Linked DNA regions of Aureispira sp. CCB-E. The protein of the gene in region 1 interacts with the protein of each later gene in a pairwise test. Links are inferred from orthologs where the notes say so. Each region holds a gene or a part of one and is shown in the gene's direction. Other genes may lie near its edges.

The links. The genes of interacting proteins can lie anywhere in the genome.
Region 2: the proteins of dnaE (region 1) and QP953_RS06105 interact in binary tests that used the Escherichia coli proteins (3 or more experiments, as listed by UniProt). The link is inferred for Aureispira sp. CCB-E from one-to-one orthologs.

What each region holds. Positions count from the first base shown.
Region 1 is NZ_CP133671.1:3,856,916-3,862,972, reverse strand. Bases 728-4,846 are described here. They hold dnaE (DNA polymerase III subunit alpha), read left to right. Parts: upstream 728-1,079; coding sequence 1,080-4,646; downstream 4,647-4,846. Other genes in these bases: QP953_RS15005 (DUF6940 family protein), read left to right, coding at 4,667-4,846. Also shown: QP953_RS15015 (TerB family tellurite resistance protein), read right to left, coding at 1-718; more of QP953_RS15005, read left to right, coding at 4,847-5,248; QP953_RS15000 (Fur family transcriptional regulator), read left to right, coding at 5,338-5,736; QP953_RS14995 (DUF4296 domain-containing protein), read right to left, coding at 5,775-6,057. UniProt on the Escherichia coli protein: DNA polymerase III is a complex, multichain enzyme responsible for most of the replicative synthesis in bacteria. This DNA polymerase also exhibits 3' to 5' exonuclease activity. The alpha chain is the DNA polymerase catalytic subunit.
Region 2 is NZ_CP133671.1:1,575,181-1,579,052, reverse strand. The notes cover bases 1-2,904. They hold QP953_RS06105 (DNA polymerase III subunit gamma/tau), read left to right. Parts: upstream 1-491; coding sequence 492-2,318; downstream 2,319-2,904. Other genes in these bases: QP953_RS06095 (hypothetical protein), read left to right, coding at 2,523-2,904; QP953_RS06100 (hypothetical protein), read left to right, coding at 2,367-2,507; QP953_RS06110 (DUF1573 domain-containing protein), read right to left, coding at 1-228. Outside these bases: more of QP953_RS06095, read left to right, coding at 2,905-3,038; QP953_RS06090 (autorepressor SdpR family transcription factor), read left to right, coding at 3,169-3,429; QP953_RS06085 (SdpI family protein), read left to right, coding at 3,502-3,872. UniProt on the Escherichia coli protein: Part of the beta sliding clamp loading complex, which hydrolyzes ATP to load the beta clamp onto primed DNA to form the DNA replication pre-initiation complex.

The sequences.
Region 1 (6,057 bases):
CTTGTACTTTTAAGAACTTAGCAGTAGCGGCTTTTTTAACACCTTCTCCCAAGTGCTCTAACTTATCAGGATGATATTTTTTGAGCATAAAATGATAGGCATCTTTAACGTCTTCATCTCGGGCAGAAGGTGAAATTTCTAATATTTTATAATAGGCATCCATCGCTTGATAAAACATGGCTTTGATAGAGTCAAATTCTCCCGCCTCTACGCCAAGGTGAATGCTAATAACTTTTATGGCCGCGATTTCTGCCTCATCTATTGAATAATCGGCATTGGCTATCCCAAACAAAAAATGAATCAATTGCAAACGAGTTTCATAGCTAGTTGTTCTGCGAATTTGTTGAGTTGTTTTTTTTAAATCAAAGTCATTGTTTATCGCTTCCATTAAAATATGCCAATAATCATCCATCTGAAGGGTACCAAACTGCTCTACTAAAAAAGAACGCACATAACTTAGTTCTAAATCATCAACCTCACCATCAGCTTTTACAACGGCACCAGCCAATAATATAGAGCCAACAATAAAATCATTAGGATCGGTATCTTCAATCGAAGCTGGCGCATTTTTATTCAGCCAAAGCTGTCCCCCATCTCGGTGCAGTTTATCCAAAATAGCCCCCAAAATCAAACCAATTAATCCGCCCCAAAAACCACCTACACTTGCTCCTACTATTGGTCCTACCAGTTTGCCTAACCAAAATTTTAGTTCCTTCATAATTTTGCACGATCCGCTATGAAGCCTTTTTTATGCCTCACAAAATGAAAAATGTTTATTAACGATTATCGCTATTCCGTTTTCAAAAGTAAGAAATTATTTTTTTTGATAATGAAATTGTTCCAATAATACTATTTCCACAGCACTAAATCAACAACATTTGCTGTTTCATTTAAAAACTACTTCAAACTCAATTAAGTGTATTTGAACATCAAAAAACAGAAACAAATTATTTCAAAACAAATTCAGTCAGCGAGCATTTTTCGCTAAAAAAACGTATCTTAGTAGTTTGAATTAAAGTAGTTTTTTTTAAGTTGATAATAACATACCTTCTCAAACCTTTGTTCGCAAAAAAACAGTCATGCCAGAATTCGTACACTTACACTCTCATACTCAATTTTCACTTCTAGATGGAGCTTCCAATATTGATATTTTGATGGAAAAAGCTGCTGCTGATAATATGAAAGCCGTCGCTTTGACCGATCATGGAAATATGTTTGGGGCGTTCAAATTTGTGGCTGCTGCCGAAAAACAAGGCATTAAGCCAATCGTGGGTTGTGAATTTTATTTGGTAGAAGATCGACACAAACAATCTTTTGCCAAAGCAAAAGGAGAACGAGACAAACGTTACCATCAATTGATGTTGGCCAAGAATCAAGTTGGTTATCAAAACCTGTGTAAGCTTTGTTCTTATGGCTTTATGGAAGGGCTTTACAGCAAATTCCCACGTATTGACAAAGAATTAATTGAAAAGTATCACGAAGGTTTGATTGTTACCAGTTGTTGTGTAGGGGCAGAAATTCCCCAAGCTATTATAGAAGGTGACATCGAAAAAGCTGAAGAACTGCTTAAATGGTGGTTGAACATTTTTGGCGAAGATTATTATATCGAAATTCAACGACATCGTGGCTTAGAAGACTTGGACATTTTCAAGAATGGAAAGCGTGTCATGAGTGGCGTTAGTCAGGAAGATGTCAACCAAGTTCTATTAGGTTTTGCCAAAAAATACAACATCAAAGTTATTGCAACGAACGATGCCCATTATGTGGAAGAAGAAGACTGGGAAGCTCATGATATGTTACTGTGTATCAATACGGGTTCTTTGGTAGAGGACACGAATCGTTTTAAATTCTCTAGTTCTGATTTCTACTTTAAGACTCAAGCAGAAATGAATGCTATTTTCACCGACGTTCCTGAGTCGATCGCCAATACGATGGAAATTTATGACAAGGTAGACAAACTTACTTTGGCACGAGACATCTTATTGCCAGCCTACCCTCTGCCTCCTCAATACAATACTCAAGATGAATACCTTAGAGGTTTGACCTATGAAGGAGCCAAAAGAAGGTATGGCATGATAACAGCCGAAATTTCGGAACGATTGGATTTTGAACTAGGAGTTATCAAAAATTCAGGTTATCCTGGATACTTCTTAATTGTACAAGATTTTACAACAGAAGCTCGAAAAATGGGCGTCTCGGTTGGTCCAGGACGTGGTTCGGCAGCTGGTTCGGCAGTGGCTTATTGTTTGGGAATTACCAATATTGACCCGATTAAATACGACTTACTTTTTGAGCGTTTCTTAAATCCTGAACGGATTTCGATGCCCGATATTGATATTGATTTTGATGATGTGGGACGTTCTAAAGTAATGGATTATGTGATTGAAAAATATGGTCGTAACCAAGTAGCTCAAATTATCACCTATGGTTCGATGGCCGCCCGTTCTTCGCTCCAAGATGTGGGACGAGTAATGAACATTCCCTTACAAGAAGTGATTGCCGCCAAAAAAGTATTGCCTGAAAACTTGTCTGTCACACTAAAAAAAGTTTTAGCAGATGGCGATATTGACCCTAAATTAAAAGGCAAACTAAATTCTGAAGAGGTAGAATTAGCCTATCAATTCAGAAAATTGGCAGAAGATCAGGGGCATATCGGAACGATGATTCAAAATGCTAAAAAATTAGAAGGTTCCATTCGAAATACGGGGATTCATGCCTGTGGGGTAGTTATTACGCCTGACGATATTACAAATTTCGTTCCCGTAACTGTAGCCAAAGATTCTGATTTATTGGTTTCTCAGTTTGATAACTCTGTTGCAGAAGATGCTGGACTTCTAAAAATGGATTTCTTGGGACTCAAAACCCTAACCATTATCAAAGATGCTTGTAAAATCATTAAAGCAAAACATGGCGTAGAAATAGAACCGGATGAAATTCCTCTAGATGATCAAAAAACATACGAACTCTTTCAACGTGGTGAAACGATTGGGGTGTTCCAGTATGAGAGTCCTGGCATGCAAAAATACATGAGGGAATTGGTGCCTTCTGAGTTCTCTGATTTAATTGCAATGAACGCTTTGTATCGTCCTGGTCCAATTGCTTATATCCCACTTTTTATTGATAGAAAGCATGGTAGAGAGCCGATTGAATTTGACTTGGAAGATATGCGAGAGTACCTTGATGAAACCTATGGTATTACAGTCTATCAAGAGCAAGTGATGCTTCTTTCCCAAAAGTTGGCTGGTTTCACAAAAGGGGAAGCCGATATGCTACGAAAAGCAATGGGAAAGAAGAAAAAGAAATTGATTGACCAAATGTTTCCTAAGTTCGAAGAAGGTTGTGCTAAGAATGGTCATACAGGAGATGTTGTCAAAAAAATATGGAAAGACTGGGAGGCCTTTGCTTCTTATGCTTTTAATAAATCCCATTCTACTTGTTATGCTTTTGTTGCTTTCCAAACAGCCTACTTAAAAGCACATTACCCTGCTGAATTTATGGCTTCGGTCCTCACGCACAACAAAAGTGATATTAGCAAGGTTAATTTCTTTTTGCAAGAATGTAAAAATCAAAATGTTGAGGTACTGGGTCCAGATATTAACGAGAGTTATATGAACTTCTCGGTTAACCAAGAAGGAAAAATACGCTTTGGCTTGTCAGCATTAAAAGGCGTTGGTGAAGGACCTGTTGAAGAAATTTTAAAAACTAAAAAAGAATCTGGAGAGCCTTACAAAGATATTTTTGATATTGTTCGACGCATCAATCTAAAAGTAGCCAATAAAAAATGCTTTGAAAGTCTAGCTTATGGTGGTGCCTTTGATGCTTTTGGTTTGGATAGAGCAGTTTATTTTACAAAAATAGACGGCAAACATACATTCTTGGAATTGGTATTGCGATATGGAAATGCCTACCAAAAACAAAAATCTGAATTAGCCTTCTCCCTTTTTGGTGCCGATGCTGTCGATCAAACAATGCCCGAGCCGAAACTTCCTGAGACAGTCACAGAGTGGAATTTGATGGAAAAACTAAAAAAGGAAAAAGAGGTAACAGGAATTTACCTCAGTGGGCATCCTTTGGATGATTATCGTCTAGAAATTTCTAAGTTTACTAAAACCATCAATCGTTTAGACGAATTCAAAGACCAAGAAGTAGCTATCGCAGGTATTATCACTTCTGTCAACCATCGTGTTAGTCAAAAAGGAAGCTTATTTGGTTTTGTTGGTATTGAAGATTATGAAGGAAGCGTTTTTGAATTTGGCTTGTTTGGTGATTCTTACCTCAAACACCGTCATTTATTAGAAACAGATACCGTTATCTATATCAAAGGAAAATACCAAAAAAGCTGGCGAGACCCCAATCAATACGAATTACGTATCAACGAAATCCAACTCTTAGATGAGGTAGGAAGTAGTAAAATTAAAGGGATTGCAATCAATTTGCCCATTCAACAACTCACACCTCAATTGATCGATCAATTGGATAGAATTTGTGATAAATACAAGGGAGAGCAACAATTTTCGGTTAATTTGCTTGATGCAGCTAATAAAATTATTTTGCAATTAGATTCTGCCAATCGCCGCATTAACGCTGATAGTTTGTTTACCAACGAATTGGATAGTTTGGGGCTTAAACACAAAACAATTCTTTAGAAAAGAAGATACAAGACACTATGTTTCAATATATCGAAAAGGTTTTAGCCAAAAACACATTTCAGTTTCAAATAACACAAGACGATGTTTTGATGACATTTGAACAAGTGTTAGAATTATGGGAATGTTCTAGAACCTTTCGATTGTTTTATACTCAAATCTTAAGAGAAGTTCCATTTGCTGCTTTCTTTTGGGAGCATAAAGGTATTCATAAAACAAATTTGCAACAAACCTATGAGTTCGTGATTGTTGGAACCAATGCTTTTGATGGCAAGCAAGCAAATTCGACACCTTTTAACACCTACTTTTCTTCTAAAGAAGAATCTGTTGTTTGTTTTTCTAATTTGGGTAATAATGCTCGATTAGTTGTGCCTTGCCCCAATTCTTCTAAAGAAGTATATACCCATTTGGGAACCTTTATTCGAAATGCTCCTTACCAACAAATTGATACTTTTTGGCAGACTGTAAGCAAAGAATTACAACAAAATATTAATCAACAGCCACTTTGGTTAAGCACGTCTGGCTTAGGTGTTTATTGGTTACATGCTCGTTTGGATCAACGCCCCAAATATTACACCCATGCGCCTTATAGAAAAGTATAAGCACTCTATTTGTTAGGAAATGCAACTGAATTGCATTAAATTTGCAGTAAACAGATTAACTTTTAGTGTTTCAAAAGCCTTCAAATTATATGAAATCAACTAGAAATACTGCTGCGAAATCAGCTATTCAATCCTTATTACAACAATCTGATACTGCTTTATCTCATAAGGACATTCAGAATGCAATTGGTAAATTATGCAATCGGGTGACTATTTATAGAATTTTAGATCGTCTTGTAGAAGAAGGAGAAATTCATAAAATCATCAATACTGATGGCGTTATCAAATATGCAGCTTGCCATCAATGCGAATCCCATCACAACCACAACCATGATCATGTTCACTTCAGCTGTACAAAATGTAATTCTGTAACCTGTTTGGAAAATGTACAACCAAGTTATAACCTACCTCCTAATTATACCGTTCAAGAAGTTAATTTCACACTTTCTGGGATTTGCCCCAATTGTATGGATTCAATCGTTCGTTAAGTCAAACACAACAAACCACTGTAAATTGACGCCTTTATTTATTTTTTAGAAGCAGAAGAATGCTTTTTTCCCAAAATTGCCTTTTCTTTCGCTAGCGTATCCATCACAGCTTGATATAGAGAATCTAAGGCTGGAGGGTTGGTAAAATAAGCATGCATACTTTGATTGAATACTGCTGTATCTACCTTATGTATTCTAAATATTTCACCATAATATAATCGAGCTAAACTATCCTTCTCTCGTCTATCCACAATTTCTGTCAACAAAGCTTCTGCTACATGAATATCTTTGAGAATAGGAATAAGTTCGTCATCACTCAAT
Region 2 (3,872 bases), 2.3 Mb from region 1 along the record:
GCGCACCATTTTTCGTACCTTCTTAATCGTATCTAACGATATGGTATCGGTACTCACCGTATCCATAACGGGAGGAAGTGTTGGCGTTTGAATCGTCTCTATCGTATCGTCAGACAAGGTTGCTGTCGTTGTTGTTCCCTTATCAGAAGACGAGGAGTTCTCACAAGCAGTTAGCAACAAAAAAACACCTATGTATAAGAAGCAAGTGAAATAGAAAGATTGTTTCATGTATCTGGATTTATATGAACACACCTGATAAATGGAGTAAATGCTACAAGATTGGGGTGTCTAGTGTAATAATGGATTATACAAAACAAAGAGGGAAGATACAAGAAAAGAAACGAAATCCATATTATAGCAATCTGCTAATCAAAAAAAATTATCACTTAAACTACTATTATAACAGCTTTCTAAGTTCAAGATCTTTAAATACCTTCGGCTAATTCAATTCAAAACTTGGAACTCATCAATCAGATTAGTATATTTGTAGCATGAGTAATTTCGTAGTATCCGCAAGAAAATATAGACCCATTCGTTTTGACAATGTTGTTGGACAACAACACGTTTCACAAACACTTAAGAATGCCATTCAGAGCAATCATCTGGCACAGGCATTTTTGTTTTGTGGCCCTCGAGGTGTGGGAAAAACGACCTGTGCTCGTATTTTGGCAAAAGTACTCAATTGCCAAACACCTACCAACGACATGGAACCTTGCGATACCTGCGAATCTTGCGAATCGTTTAATCAAAATGCCTCTCTAAACATCTCTGAGTTAGATGCCGCTTCTAACAATAGTGTTGAGCATATTCGTGCGCTTATTGAGCAAGTTCGTTTCGCCCCTCAAAGTGGTCGGTATAAAATCTATATCATAGATGAGGTGCACATGCTTTCGCAACAAGCTTTTAATGCTTTTTTGAAAACTTTGGAAGAACCCCCTTCTTATGCCATTTTCATCCTAGCAACAACTGAAAAACACAAAATTATACCAACCATTTTGTCTCGATGCCAAATCTTTGATTTTAATCGAATTCAAGTTGCTGACATGACCAATCACTTGCAAAAGATTTGTAAAGAAGAAGGAATTGAAGCCGAAGAAGAGGCACTACACGTTATTGCGCAAAAAGCAGATGGAGCGTTAAGAGATGCTTTATCTATTTTTGATAGAATTGTAAGCTTTTCGGGCAACAACATAGTCTATCAAGATGTTATCGAAAATCTCAATATCCTAGACTATGACTATTATTTTAAAGTCGTAGAGGCCATATTGATAGAAGATGCCAGTCAGTTACTATTGCTTTTTGACCAAATTTCTAGAAAAGGTTTTGATGGGGATATTTTTATTAATGGTTTATCAGAACATTTGCGTAATTTATTAGTTTGTAAAGACCCTAGAACAATAGAACTATTAGAAGTTAGTGGCAATATAAAAGAGCGTTATCAACAACAAGCCAACCTAGCTCCTACTGCTTTAATACTATCCGCATTAAGCCTAGCAAACGATTGTGATGTTAATTATAAAATGTCTCGTAATCATCGTCTTCATGTTGAAATGACTTTGATCAAAATGGCTTACATTCAACGTGCGATGGAGCCTAGAGCCATTCAAACGGTAACTACTCCCTCTGAAAAAAAAACACTAGACGATAGTAAAATGGTAGCAGTTCAAGAAGTTGTGCCTAATTATCAACCAGAACCTATTGAGCAAGAAGTCAATGAAACGCCCATTGCCTCTCTCAAAAATACCACGACTACAGAGACAGAAGAGGCTAAAGCAGAACTAAAATCAGATAATGAACCTGCTGTTGATGCGACAAAATCAACAACATCCAATAATTTTGCAGAAAAATTGGCTTTAAAAAAAGGAAGCAATTTTTTGTCGAAGGTATTGAACGAGGTGAAAGAAGAATACCACAAACCTCAAGAGGCTGCCATGCCTTTTACACAAGAAAATTTGGAAAAAATCTGGGAAAGTTATTGGTCAAAAATTGAATCTCAATCCACTCAGATTTTGTTCAAAACAGCAAAATTATCTATTTTAGATGCAGAACTAGGAACTATTAAAGTGCTTACGGCTGGAAACCGAGCCAAAGATGCCATTTTTAGAGATCGTCCTGTTCGCCAATTGCTGATTCAAACGTTTCAAAAAAAGGAGTTGAGTTTTGAAGTAGAAATTGACGCAACAAAAATAGAAGCTCCAAAACCTCAAAAAGTGATCCCACAAACAGATCGAGATAAGTATGTGCACTTTTTAAAATTGAATCCTGTTTTAAAAGATTTTCAAAAACGTTTTCAACTCTTGCCTCCTAAAAGCAGTTAATTCATAAATTTTCAAATTAGTCGCAAAACCTAATATACTCAAGTAGCCATGGATAACAAGAACATAAAACTAGAACTCAATTTTGATGAAGTCAATATCATTCTAAAAGCATTGGGTAACCTTCCTTTCAATGAAGTATATGATTTAATTGGCAAGATACACGAACAAGCCAATGCGCAAGCCAAATAATTTCTAGCTTTTCTAGTGAATCAACTTTTTGAAATATCAGACGATGCCAGCTTTTTAGGTCTTATCAATACAGATTTATACGATTCTTTTATTGATGAAGATTGGGAGTTTGAAGACGTTGAGATGCGTATTATTCGCGAATCTCAAAAAGGGCACCTGTTGTTTTGGGGCACTAGTGTTCCCAATCTATGGACAGTGCGTATTTGCGATCAAGCAACCGCAAACCATGCATTCAAAACATTTCGAGGAAAAATTAAAGTCAGCAATTCTAAACTATATCTCATTAACTACGAATCCATTACTTTGGCAGCTCAATTTGAAGATGAAACGCTACCCGATTCTGACTTAGCAGCATTACACGTCAAGTTAGAAAACGGTATTTATAATGTTGACGTTCGGCAATTATTTAATCCTAACCAAGACTTAATAGAAGATGAAATGCTTGGTTTTGAGATTATTCTACAAAAAAGTACCGAAAAGCCTTCTCCTTTGCTCAATTCCTTTGATGAACTAATTTGGTCTAATTATTAGACTATTTCTCAACCACACAATAGCAATGTAGCTTATAAGCGATGATTAAAATAACGCATCTAAGCAAAACTTTTTTCTACTTTTCTCGTTTAACAATTAGACATTTATCTAAATAACTAATCAAAATTCAATGAATAACCTTTTTAAAGCTCTAAATGACTCTACTAGGCGCCAAATTCTAGAATTATTAAAAGAAAAAGATTTAACAGCAGGAGAAATTGCAGCACACTTCAATATCTCCAAACCTAGTATTTCACATCATTTAGATCTACTAAAAAGAGCCGACCTAGTCATTGGAATTCGCCAAGGTCAATTTATTTCCTACTCTTTAAACATGAGTGTTTTTGAAGAGGTCATTCAGTGGTTGATGCAGTTTAAAGATAACAAATAACAGACCTCCCCTACTTATTATTTTAGCAACGATTAAAAGTTAGCCTGTAATATCACCAATCCTATTAAAATTATGAAAAATACACCATCCAACCATCCCGCTAGTTTACCTAAAGAGCTTTTATTATTACTAATAACAGTAGCTCCTATTATCTATCTATTTATAATATGGAACGATTTGCCAGAGCAAGTTCCCATGCACTGGAATTTTGAAGGAGAGATAGATCGTTATGGTTCTAAATCTTCGTTGGGTTGGATTGTTTTGTTAATTAATCTACCGATTTACTTACTCCTACTTTTCTTGCCTAAAATTACTGCAAAAGAAGCAAGTATCACAAAGATGGGCAAAAAATACTATCGATTACGACTTACACTACAATTGTTTTTATCGGCACTAGTATTTGCTATTTTACTAGTAAGCTCTGGCAACACAGAAATACCTAT